One region of the Rahnella sp. CFA14(1/10) genome, then DNA from elsewhere that is predicted to be linked to it. Evidence: predicted binding sites of a transcription regulator. Region 1 holds the regulator's gene; each other region holds the start of a gene.
The links. Region 1 encodes CRP, which controls carbon source genes, mostly activating them, when cyclic AMP is high. Its sites were predicted from a motif close to ATGTGANNNNNNTCACAT; they were not measured.

Region 1 (3,284 bases):
CTTCCAGCGTGTGCCGACTATCGACACCTCAAACCCGTTCGCAGCAAAAGCCATTCCGTCACTGGATGAAAGCTTTGTGGTGATCCATTTCCAGGGACTGGACGACATCGATTTCCCCTATCTGCTGGCAATGTTGCAGGGGTCATTTATCTCGCACATCAAAACGCTGGTGGTACCAGGTGGGAAAATGGGGCTGGCAATGGAGCTGATCATGGCGCCACTGGTGCAGCGCCTGATGGAAGGTAAGAAAATCGAGTAAACTTTATTCCGCTGCAATCACTTCAAAGCTGTGGGTGATGGTGGCCGCTTTACCCAACATCAGAGACACTGAACAGTATTTTTCGGCAGAAAGGCTGACCGCACGTTCAACAATCTTATCGGTCAGATCCTTACCGGTGACGATAAAATGCAGATTGATATGCGTGAACAGACGCGGCGCTTCTTCGCGGCGTTGTGAAGTCAGCTTCACTTCACAATCACGCACGTCATTACGGCCTTTCTGTAAAATAGATACCACGTCAATTGCACTGCAGCCGCCTGCGGACATCAGTAACATTTCCATCGGGCTTGGGGCTTTATCGCCCGCGTTACCATCCATTGAAATCTGATGACCCGACGCTGACTCACCTAAAAAGGTCAGCCCTTCAACCCATTTGACACGTGCGTGCATGAACTATTCTCCCGGTGAATAAACTTTTAGAAATCTGCTCTCAGAGTACCCTTTAGACCAAAATCTGGCAACGTAACCCGATCGCCATCATGCTGAAGCGAGACAACAGAAGACAGCATCTCAAACCTGTGCTACAAACAAAGCCGAAACATACTTTCCAGTAAATTGCGGTGACGGTTTTTGCGGTTTAAGAACAGAACCCACGGTGTTAACAGCAATAAACAGGCTGTTGCACTCCGACATCCGCTTGCAGCATTTCTGGGGAGTTATATGCTGAAAGGGCGCTTTGGATTTGAAGTGCCATACAGGGAACTCTGAGCCCTGTGATTTTGGGCAGCGATAACAACAGAGGATAATAGCTAATGGTTCTCGGCAAGCCACAAACAGACCCGACTCTTGAATGGTTCCTGTCTCACTGTCATATACATAAGTATCCTTCTAAAAGTACGCTGATTCACCAGGGTGAAAAAGCCGAAACGCTTTACTACATCGTGAAAGGGTCAGTTGCTGTCCTGATTAAAGATGAAGAAGGCAAGGAAATGATACTGTCCTACCTTAACCAAGGTGACTTCATCGGTGAGCTGGGACTCTTCGAAGAAGGTCAGGAACGTAGTGCCTGGGTACGTGCTAAAACTGCCTGTGAAGTGGCTGAAATTTCGTATAAAAAGTTCCGCCAGCTGATTCAGGTTAACCCGGATATTCTGATGCGTCTCTCCGCGCAGATGGCCAACCGTCTGCAAGTGACGTCAGAGAAAGTCGGCAACCTTGCCTTCCTCGACGTAACCGGTCGTATCGCTCAAACGTTGCTCAACCTGGCTAAACAGCCTGATGCAATGACCCATCCGGACGGGATGCAAATCAAGATTACCCGTCAGGAAATTGGCCAAATCGTCGGTTGTTCACGTGAAACAGTCGGACGAATCCTCAAAATGCTGGAAGATCAGAGCCTGATCTCCGCACACGGGAAAACGATTGTCGTTTACGGCACACGTTAATCCCTCGAAAATTGGCGCGGCAGAATACTGTCGCGCCTTTTTTATGGGCTAAGCTTTACCCATGACGTTATGGCGAAAACTGTTTTACCATCCTGAAGTGAATTACGCGCTGCGCCAGACGCTGGTGTTGTGCCTGCCTGTTGGCATTTGCTGGCTGTTTGGCAACTTGCAAATGGGTCTGCTGTTTTCCCTCTGCCCGGCCTGCTGTAACATCGCCGGTCTGGATACCCCGCACAAACGCTTTTTCAAACGTCTGATCGTCGGCGGTTCACTGTTTGCCGTGAGCAGCATTCTGCTGCAACTGATGCTGGAAAACTGGCACGTTCCGCTGCCGCTGATCATGCTATCGCTGGCGTTATTGCTCGGCGTTACCGGTGAAATCAGCCCGTTACATGCGCGCCTGTTACCCGGCGCGCTGGTAGCCACTATTTTCACACTGAGTATGGTCGGCGTGCGCCCGATGTGGCAGGCACCGGTGCTGTTCGCAGCAGGCACAGCCTGGTACGGGGTGTTTAACTGGGTGTGGTTTCGTATTTCGCAAGAACAGCCTATGCGCGAAACGCTCAGCCAGCTTTATCTGCAACTCGCGGATTATTTCGAGGCCAAGTACAGTCTGCTGACGCAACATACCGATCCCGAGACGGCGTTGCCGCCATTACTTACCCGTCAGCAGCAGGTTATCGACCTGATTGCCCTGCTTTATCAGCAATTACACATGCTGCCACAACACGGACATCATCATCACCATAAGCGACTGTTTCAGCTTTTTCAGGTTGCTCTCGATTTGCAGGAGCACATTACCGTCAGCCTGCATCAGCCGGAGGAAGTACAGAAACTGGTTGAGGAAAGCCATGCAGAAGCGGTAATCCGCCGCAATGCGCAGGTGATTTCCACCCGTCTTCGGGTGATTGCCGGCGATATTCTTTATCACCGTTTATCTGAGCGCTTTACCATGGCCAATGAGCTGGCTGCGCTGGAGAAAATCGCCGCGCGTAACCCGGACAATCCGGTTGGCCAGTTTTGTTATTACCATTTCAGCCGCATTGCGCGCCTGCTGCGGACCCAGCGCCCGTTATACCGGCGCGATCTGATGAGCACCCAGCCACGGCTGCCCTTCTGGACTGCGCTAAAAAGCTATCTTTCTTTCAAATCCGTGGCCCTGCGTAATGCCGCGCGTCTGGGCATTATTTTGGCGATTGGCAGCAGCCTGGGGCTGTTCTTCAATTTGCCCAAACCGTACTGGATTTTGCTGACTATCATGCTGGTCAGCCAGAACGGCTATAACGCCACTCGGGTCAGGATCCAGCACCGTGCGCTCGGTACGCTGGCAGGTTTGCTGATTGCTTCAGGATTGTTAAAACTGGCGCTACCGGAAAGCACCACGCTGCTGTGCATGCTGCTGATCACCTTGTTGTCCTATACGGTTTTACGCAAAAATTACGGGCTGGCGATGGTCGGCATGACGGTGACGGCAGTGTATACCCTGCAACTACTGGCGATGAACGGTGTGCATTTTCTGATACCACGACTGGTCGATACGCTGCTCGGCTGTGCGCTGGCCTTCGGTGGCACCCTCTGGCTATGGCCGCAATGGCAAAGCGGTTTGCTGCGCCAGAACG
Region 2 (3,284 bases), on a different contig from region 1:
ATCAGCGTCATGCGGTTACCGGATGTCAGAATTGCCACGTCACCGGTGCCGCCCTGCCCGCTCTGACAGCAGGAGACGATCGCCACATCGATAGGATGCATGCCGATTTTCTTACCCACATAAAAGCCGGTGCCGACCAGCGCCATTACGGTGGTCACAATCACCAGCAGGTTCTGAATAGTGAAAGCGTTGATCAGCTCCTGCCAAGGCGTAATGGCCACCCCCACCGCGAATAACACCGGATAAGTTACCGCCGTACGGAAGAATTTATACACCGTCATTGAACCGTGCTGAATAGTCGGCGAAACGCCGTTAGCCAGTTTCACCAGCACCGCCGCAAACAGCATGCCCACGGGCGCCGGCAGGCCAATCCATTTCTGGCCCAGCATTCCGACCATGTACAACAGGATCGCCAGCAGTGCGCCACAGGCCAGCGCATTGACGCCCGGGTTACCGTTAAATTCCTCAGTACCGCTGCCCATCTTGCCGTTGCCCGACGGCATCAGCTGGCCTTCACCCGTCAGATGTGGATAACGTTTCCCCAGCTGATTCAGCACACCCGCCAGCACAATGGCCGTCAGACCGCCAAGCATAACAATCGGCAGAATGCGCCCAAGCGCCACACCTTGCTCCATATGCAGGATGGTCGCGTAACCCATCGACAGCGGGATTGCGCCTTCTCCTACACCACCGGCCATGATTGGCAGGATCAGGAAAAAGAAGGTTTGCACCGGCGGTAAACCTAAAACCGTGCCCATCGCCATACCGGCGATCATCCCGACAACTTCGCCGCACAGCATCGGCACAAAAATACGCATAAAGCCCTGAATCAACACCTGACGATTCATGCTCATGATGCTGCCGACAATAATGCAGCAAATATAGAGGTAGAGAATATTGGTGGATTTATAAAATTTGACCGTGGAGTCAACAACAACATCCGGCAGCAGACCATAATGCACCATCGCCGAAGGAATAAACGTGGCACAAATCGCCGCGGCCCCCAGTTTCCCTACCACAGGTAAGCGTTTACCGAACTCACCGCAGGCAAAGCCGAAGAAGGCCAGCGTGGCGACCATCACCACGATGTCGCTCGGCAACTTGCCGTTCAGGCAGTCAAGCAGGATCAGTACGCCCGCCAGCAGAAAAAATGGCAGCGGGATGATGCCTATTTTGTAGTTATCAAGAATGTGCCACCATTTTTGTCTGGCTGAAAGGCCGGAGGTTTTCGTTTCTTTGACAGCGATGTAGGAATCGTCGGTTGTGCTCATGACATTGCCTCTTTCTTCGGGAGTCTTTTCTTATTGATGGTCTGAGCATATGAAAACGACCGGTCAGCCGGATGTGAGGTTGTTCAAATTAAAATCGCAGGGATAAAGGTTGTTATGGTGTTTATGGTGTTAATGCACCTTGCTTTATAAGGATTATAAGATTAGTAGTAAAACCCACCTTTAACCCTGTCATTACTGTGTGAAATCATCGCCATTTTAATCTCCTGTTCACAACTCTGCTTCTCTGCGATTACGGCTCACATTTTGCCGTGATAGGCTTATTCAATGTATGTTTTAAGTTCGCCTTGCAGCAGGTCGTATGAAATTCAGATTACCTTTTCAGGTAAAACTCTTTTTATCTCTGGTGGTATTTTCCTGCGTGTTGCTGGCACTGCTGGGGGCGATTTTATTTCATATTATCGACCGCCAGTTGCATCATGATCTCGGTCAGCGTGCCCGGGTTCAGGCCAGCGAGATTGCGCTGATGCCAGGGCTGGCGCAGAAAGTTAAGGCGCGGGATATTTCCGGCATCGCGCAGCTTATCCAGCCATTACGCGATAAAAGTGACGCCAGTTATATCGTCATCGGCGACACCCGCGAGCTGCATCTTTATCATTCCGAATCGCCGGATCGCGTAGACCTGCCGATGATCGGCGGTGATAACGCCGGTGTACTGGCCGGTAAAACCATTATTTCTGTGCGTCAGGGCGGCATTGGCGTTTCATTACGCAGCAAAGCCCCGATTCTGGATGCGAATAACCAGGTGATCGGGATTGTTTCGGTCGGTTATCTCACCTCATATATCGACAATATTAATGGCCGCCGTCTGGCGCAGGCCGGTTTATACGGTTTGCTGCTTTTATTATTGTTGTTTATCTTTTCCTGGATGTTTACCCGTAACGTTAAAAGACAGATGTTCTGGCTGGAACCCAAAGATATCGCCCTGCTGGTTCGCCAGCAAAAAGCTTTACTGGAAGCCATGTATGAAGGCGTATTTGCGGTTAACGCTGAAAAGCAGCTGATTTCCATTAACCGGGCTGCGCGTGAATTGCTCGATATCCGCCGGCCCGAAAACGAACTGCTGGGTAAACCCCTGGCGGAGGTGCTTCAGACGCCTCCCGCATTCTTCACGCAAAGCGGCATCAGTGGAAATAACAGTCAACATGATCAGATTACGGTACTTAATCAGCGCCAGGTGATCGTCAACCGCGTGCCAATCGAACTGGAACCCGGTGCAGAGAGTGGCTGGGTATTCAGTTTCCGCGATAAAAATGACATTAATACGCTGAGCAGCCAGTTGAGTCAGGTGAAACGCTATGCTGATAATCTGCGCATCATGCGCCATGAACAGCTCAACTGGACCGCCACGCTGGCAGGTTTGTTGCAAATGCAGCGTTACGATGACGCCATGCACTATATACAGGCGCAATCGGAAGGCGCACAGGCGGTGCTGGATTTCGTCTCAGCGCGCTTTACCTCACCCGCGCTGTGCGGCCTGCTGCTGGGGAAATACGTCAGCGCGCGTGAAAAAGGCGTCGGGCTGAGTTTCGACCCGGCTTGTCAGCTCACCCGCATTCCGGCAGGCATTAGCGAAACCGAGCTGATGTCCGTAGTCGGTAACTTGCTCGATAACGCCGTGGACGCCACGCTGAAAGCGCTGTCGCCGCCTGCACCGGTTGAATTGTATATTTCCGACAGAAACCAGGAACTGCTGATTGAAGTCGCCGATCAGGGCAACGGTGTGGAAGATGCGCTCAAACCGCACCTGTTTGAACAAGGCGTCACCAGTAAGCCTTCCAGCGGACAGGACGCCACGGGTGCAGAACATGGCATCGGCCTGTATCTGGTTGCCGGTTATGTCCGTCAGGCGGGTGGTAGCATCGAAATATCAGACAACACGCCGCAAGGTACGATATTTTCAGTCTTTATCCCGTACCCGGCTGAAGCGTTAACAGGACAGAACCATGAATAACAGCAGCGCACTTGATGTCGTGATTGTGGAAGATGAGCCGC
Region 3 (3,284 bases), on a different contig from region 1:
GCTTGCAGGCAAAACGCACACGCGGGATAAGTACGCTATTCATCTTTCCGGCCTTAACCAAACTCTCTCAGACGATGCAGGAGGCGAAGGAACGGGGATCCTTCATCTTGTTTACGGTCATGGCTGCCGGTAATCACCACCGTCGCCGTGGTACCTGCCGGATAAGGATGTTGCTGATCTTCGGCATCAAGCAGGATTTTCACCGGCACACGCTGCGCCAGGCGCACCCATTCGAGGTTGCTGTCGATAGTCGCCAGACCGTTGGATGCCGCAGAAGAGGAACTGTTTGTCACCGCGGCCGCTACGCTGTCGACTGTACCGTGCATGATGCGGTTGCTGCCGAGCGGCGTGATTTCCGCACGGTCACCTTTTTTCAGCCCGGACAGTTTGGTTTCTTCAAGATAGGCAAGAATATAGAAGGAATTTTTCTTCACCAGCGCCACGGCGGTCGAACCACGGTTGATGTAGTTACCCGGATGGACGGTCAGGTTAGTGACCCAGCCGTCGGCAGGTGCCACCACCACCGTACGTTCCAGATCCAGCACCGCCAGATCCCGTGCAGCCTGCGCTTTCGCCATCTGATGTTGAGCGGTTTGCAACACGTTATTTGCCTGATCGATTTCTTCCTGCGACATGGCCTGAACGCCCAGTTTCACACGGCGTCCGGCTTCGCGCTTTTTCTCAGAAACCAGCGCCTGGTAATACGCGACGTCAGCGCTCGCTTCGTCCAGCGCCTGCTGGTAGCGCGGCTGGTCGATTTTGAACAGCACCTGGCCTTTCTTCACCAGTTGGTTATCAACCACCGGCACATCGGTAATCAGACCGGTGACATCGGGCGCGATAGACACCACGTCAGCGGTAAATTTGGCATCACGGGTCCATGGAGATTCTGTATAGAACGCCCAGGCTTTGAAGATTGCGATGACAGCCAGCACGACAAGAATCAACGTTATTGTGTAACGTATTATTTTTATGGAGAAATTTTTCACAACGCCCTCAGACGAACATGCAGGAGATCAGGTAGAAAAGACAGCAGTACAAAGCTGTGTTGAACAACGCCGGGTGCCAGACAAAGTCGTAAATTCCGGTGGGTTGCAATACACGCCGCAGCAGAAAAAATACCACCAGCGCCAACAGTATTTCAAAAAACACCGGAGGAAACGACAATCCGAAAATCACCATTACCGGAAGCAAACTCATCAAAAATTCCTTACATTATTACGACGGACAAACGCATAACGTCCCGCGCACGCATTATTTATTATTTTAGGCAACGGCACGCGACCCCGATGAAAAATAATTCAACGGGAGCAGAGCAATGAAGCTGCAAAGTTGCCAGGGAAGTGTGCGAAGGTAAGCATGATGTCAGGAAAACTGAAACCTGAGCTTTATCGCCCGGAAGGGTATATTAGCGTGCTTATTATCAACTAATCAACGTTCTGTGATCTAAATCACTTTTAAGCCAGAGTTAACAATGGACCGATTAAAACGCATGTCGATCTTTGCTCAGGTAGTGGAAAGCGGCTCCTTTACTGCGGCCGCACGACGCCTCGACATGAGCGTTTCCGCCATCAGTCAGACGATCTCAAAGCTGGAAAATGATTTACAAATCAAACTGCTAAACCGCAGCACCCGCAGTCTTGGCCTGACGGAAGCCGGTAAGCTTTACTATCAGGGTTGCCGGAAAATGTTGCACGATGTGCGCGAAGTACATGAACAATTGTATGCCTTCAACAACACCCCGACCGGCACATTACGCATCGGCAGCTCATCGACAATGGCACAAAATGTTCTTGCTGCGATGACCGCCGAAATGCTCACTGAATACCCCGGCCTGACGGTGAATCTGGTGACCGGCATTCCGGCACCGGATCTTATCGCCGACGGGCTGGACATGGTCATCCGCGTGGGTGCGTTGCAAGACTCCAGTCTGTTCTGCACCCGCCTGGGCTCAATGCCGATGGTGGTATGCGCGGCACACAGTTATCTGGCGCAGCACGGGACGCCGGAGAAACCGGCAGATATGGTGAATTTCTCATGGCTGGAGTACAGCGTCCGCCCGGACAGCGAATTTGAACTGATCGCCCCCGAAGGTATTTCGACCCGCATTACTCCGCAGGGCCGCTTCGTCACCAACGATTCGCAGACCATGATCCGCTGGCTGAAAGCCGGTGTCGGTATCGCGTATGTGCCGCTGATGTGGGTCATTGAAGAGATCAATGCCGGTGAAGTGGAAATTCTGTTCAGGAGCTATCAGTCTGATCCGCGGCCGGTTTACGCGCTGTATACCCAAAAGGACAAACTGCCGCTGAAGGTCCAGGTCTGTATTGATTATCTGACGGATTATTTCAAACGGGTGAGCAAGGTGTATCAGGGATACCGGCAGGGGATAAAAGTCACCCAGTGGAATTAAACCTCCCCGTGTGAAAGGGGAGGGATAACATCGAAATAATCTTCTACTACGCAGTGCCGCCGACGGTCAGATTATCCAGCTTCAGGGTGGGCTGACCGACCCCGACCGGCAGGCTCTGACCTTCTTTACCGCACACGCCAACCCCTTTATCGATCGCCAGATCGTTGCCGACCATGGAAATCTGTTGCATTGCTTCAATGCCCGAGCCGATCAGCGTCGCGCCTTTCACCGGTTTGGTGATGCGGCCTTTTTCGATCAGATACGCTTCGGACGTCGAGAATACGAATTTACCCGAGGTGATATCCACCTGCCCCCCGCCGAAGTTGGGCGCATACAGGCCATATTCCACGCTACTGATGATATCTTCCGGCGTTGATTTCCCGGCCAGCATATAGGTATTGGTCATACGCGGCATCGGCAGATGTGCGTAGGATTCGCGGCGGCCGTTACCGGTCGGCGAAACCCCCATCAGACGCGCATTCAGCTTGTCCTGCATATAGCCTTTCAACACACCATTTTCGATCAGCACATTGTACTGACCCGGCACACCCTCATCATCAATCGCCAGTGAACCACGCAGACCCGGCAGCGTACCATCATCCACCACGGTACACAGTTCAGAGGCCACACGCTTGCCCATCTGACCGCTAAATACCGAGGTCCCGCGACGGTTAAAGTCACCTTCCAGACCGTGACCTACCGCCTCATGCAACAGCACACCCGGCCAGCCGGAACCCAGCACAACAGGCATGCCGCCAGCCGGTGCGGCGACTGCCGTCAGGTTCAGCAATGCCATACGTACAGCATCACGGGCAAAGGCTTCCGCGCGCACTTCACCGTTCACGGTTTCGAGGAAGTAATCATAACCGAC

Region 2: a site for CRP is predicted at 1,343-1,360, ahead of EVX52_RS20565 (2-hydroxycarboxylate transporter family protein). Genes of this name have one in related genera too.
Region 3: a site for CRP is predicted at 1,440-1,457, ahead of aaeR (HTH-type transcriptional activator AaeR). Genes of this name have one in related genera too.

Annotation. Positions count from the first base shown of each region.
Region 1 covers NZ_SEWS01000006.1:15,355-18,638, forward strand. The annotation lists gene EVX52_RS13075 (phosphoribulokinase) at 1-259, shown strand, start outside; gene EVX52_RS13080 (OsmC family protein) at 263-670, opposite strand; gene crp (cAMP-activated global transcriptional regulator CRP) at 1,033-1,665, shown strand; gene EVX52_RS13090 (YccS/YhfK family putative transporter) at 1,727-3,284, shown strand, end outside.
Region 2 covers NZ_SEWS01000011.1:22,312-25,595, reverse strand. The annotation lists gene EVX52_RS20565 (2-hydroxycarboxylate transporter family protein) at 1-1,271, opposite strand, end outside; gene EVX52_RS20560 (sensor histidine kinase) at 1,591-3,243, shown strand; gene EVX52_RS20555 (response regulator) at 3,236-3,284, shown strand, end outside.
Region 3 covers NZ_SEWS01000010.1:130,188-133,471, reverse strand. The annotation lists gene aaeB (p-hydroxybenzoic acid efflux pump subunit AaeB) at 1-43, opposite strand, end outside; gene aaeA (p-hydroxybenzoic acid efflux pump subunit AaeA) at 54-989, opposite strand; gene aaeX (p-hydroxybenzoic acid efflux pump operon protein AaeX) at 997-1,200, opposite strand; gene aaeR (HTH-type transcriptional activator AaeR) at 1,475-2,413, shown strand; gene tldD (metalloprotease TldD) at 2,460-3,284, opposite strand, start outside.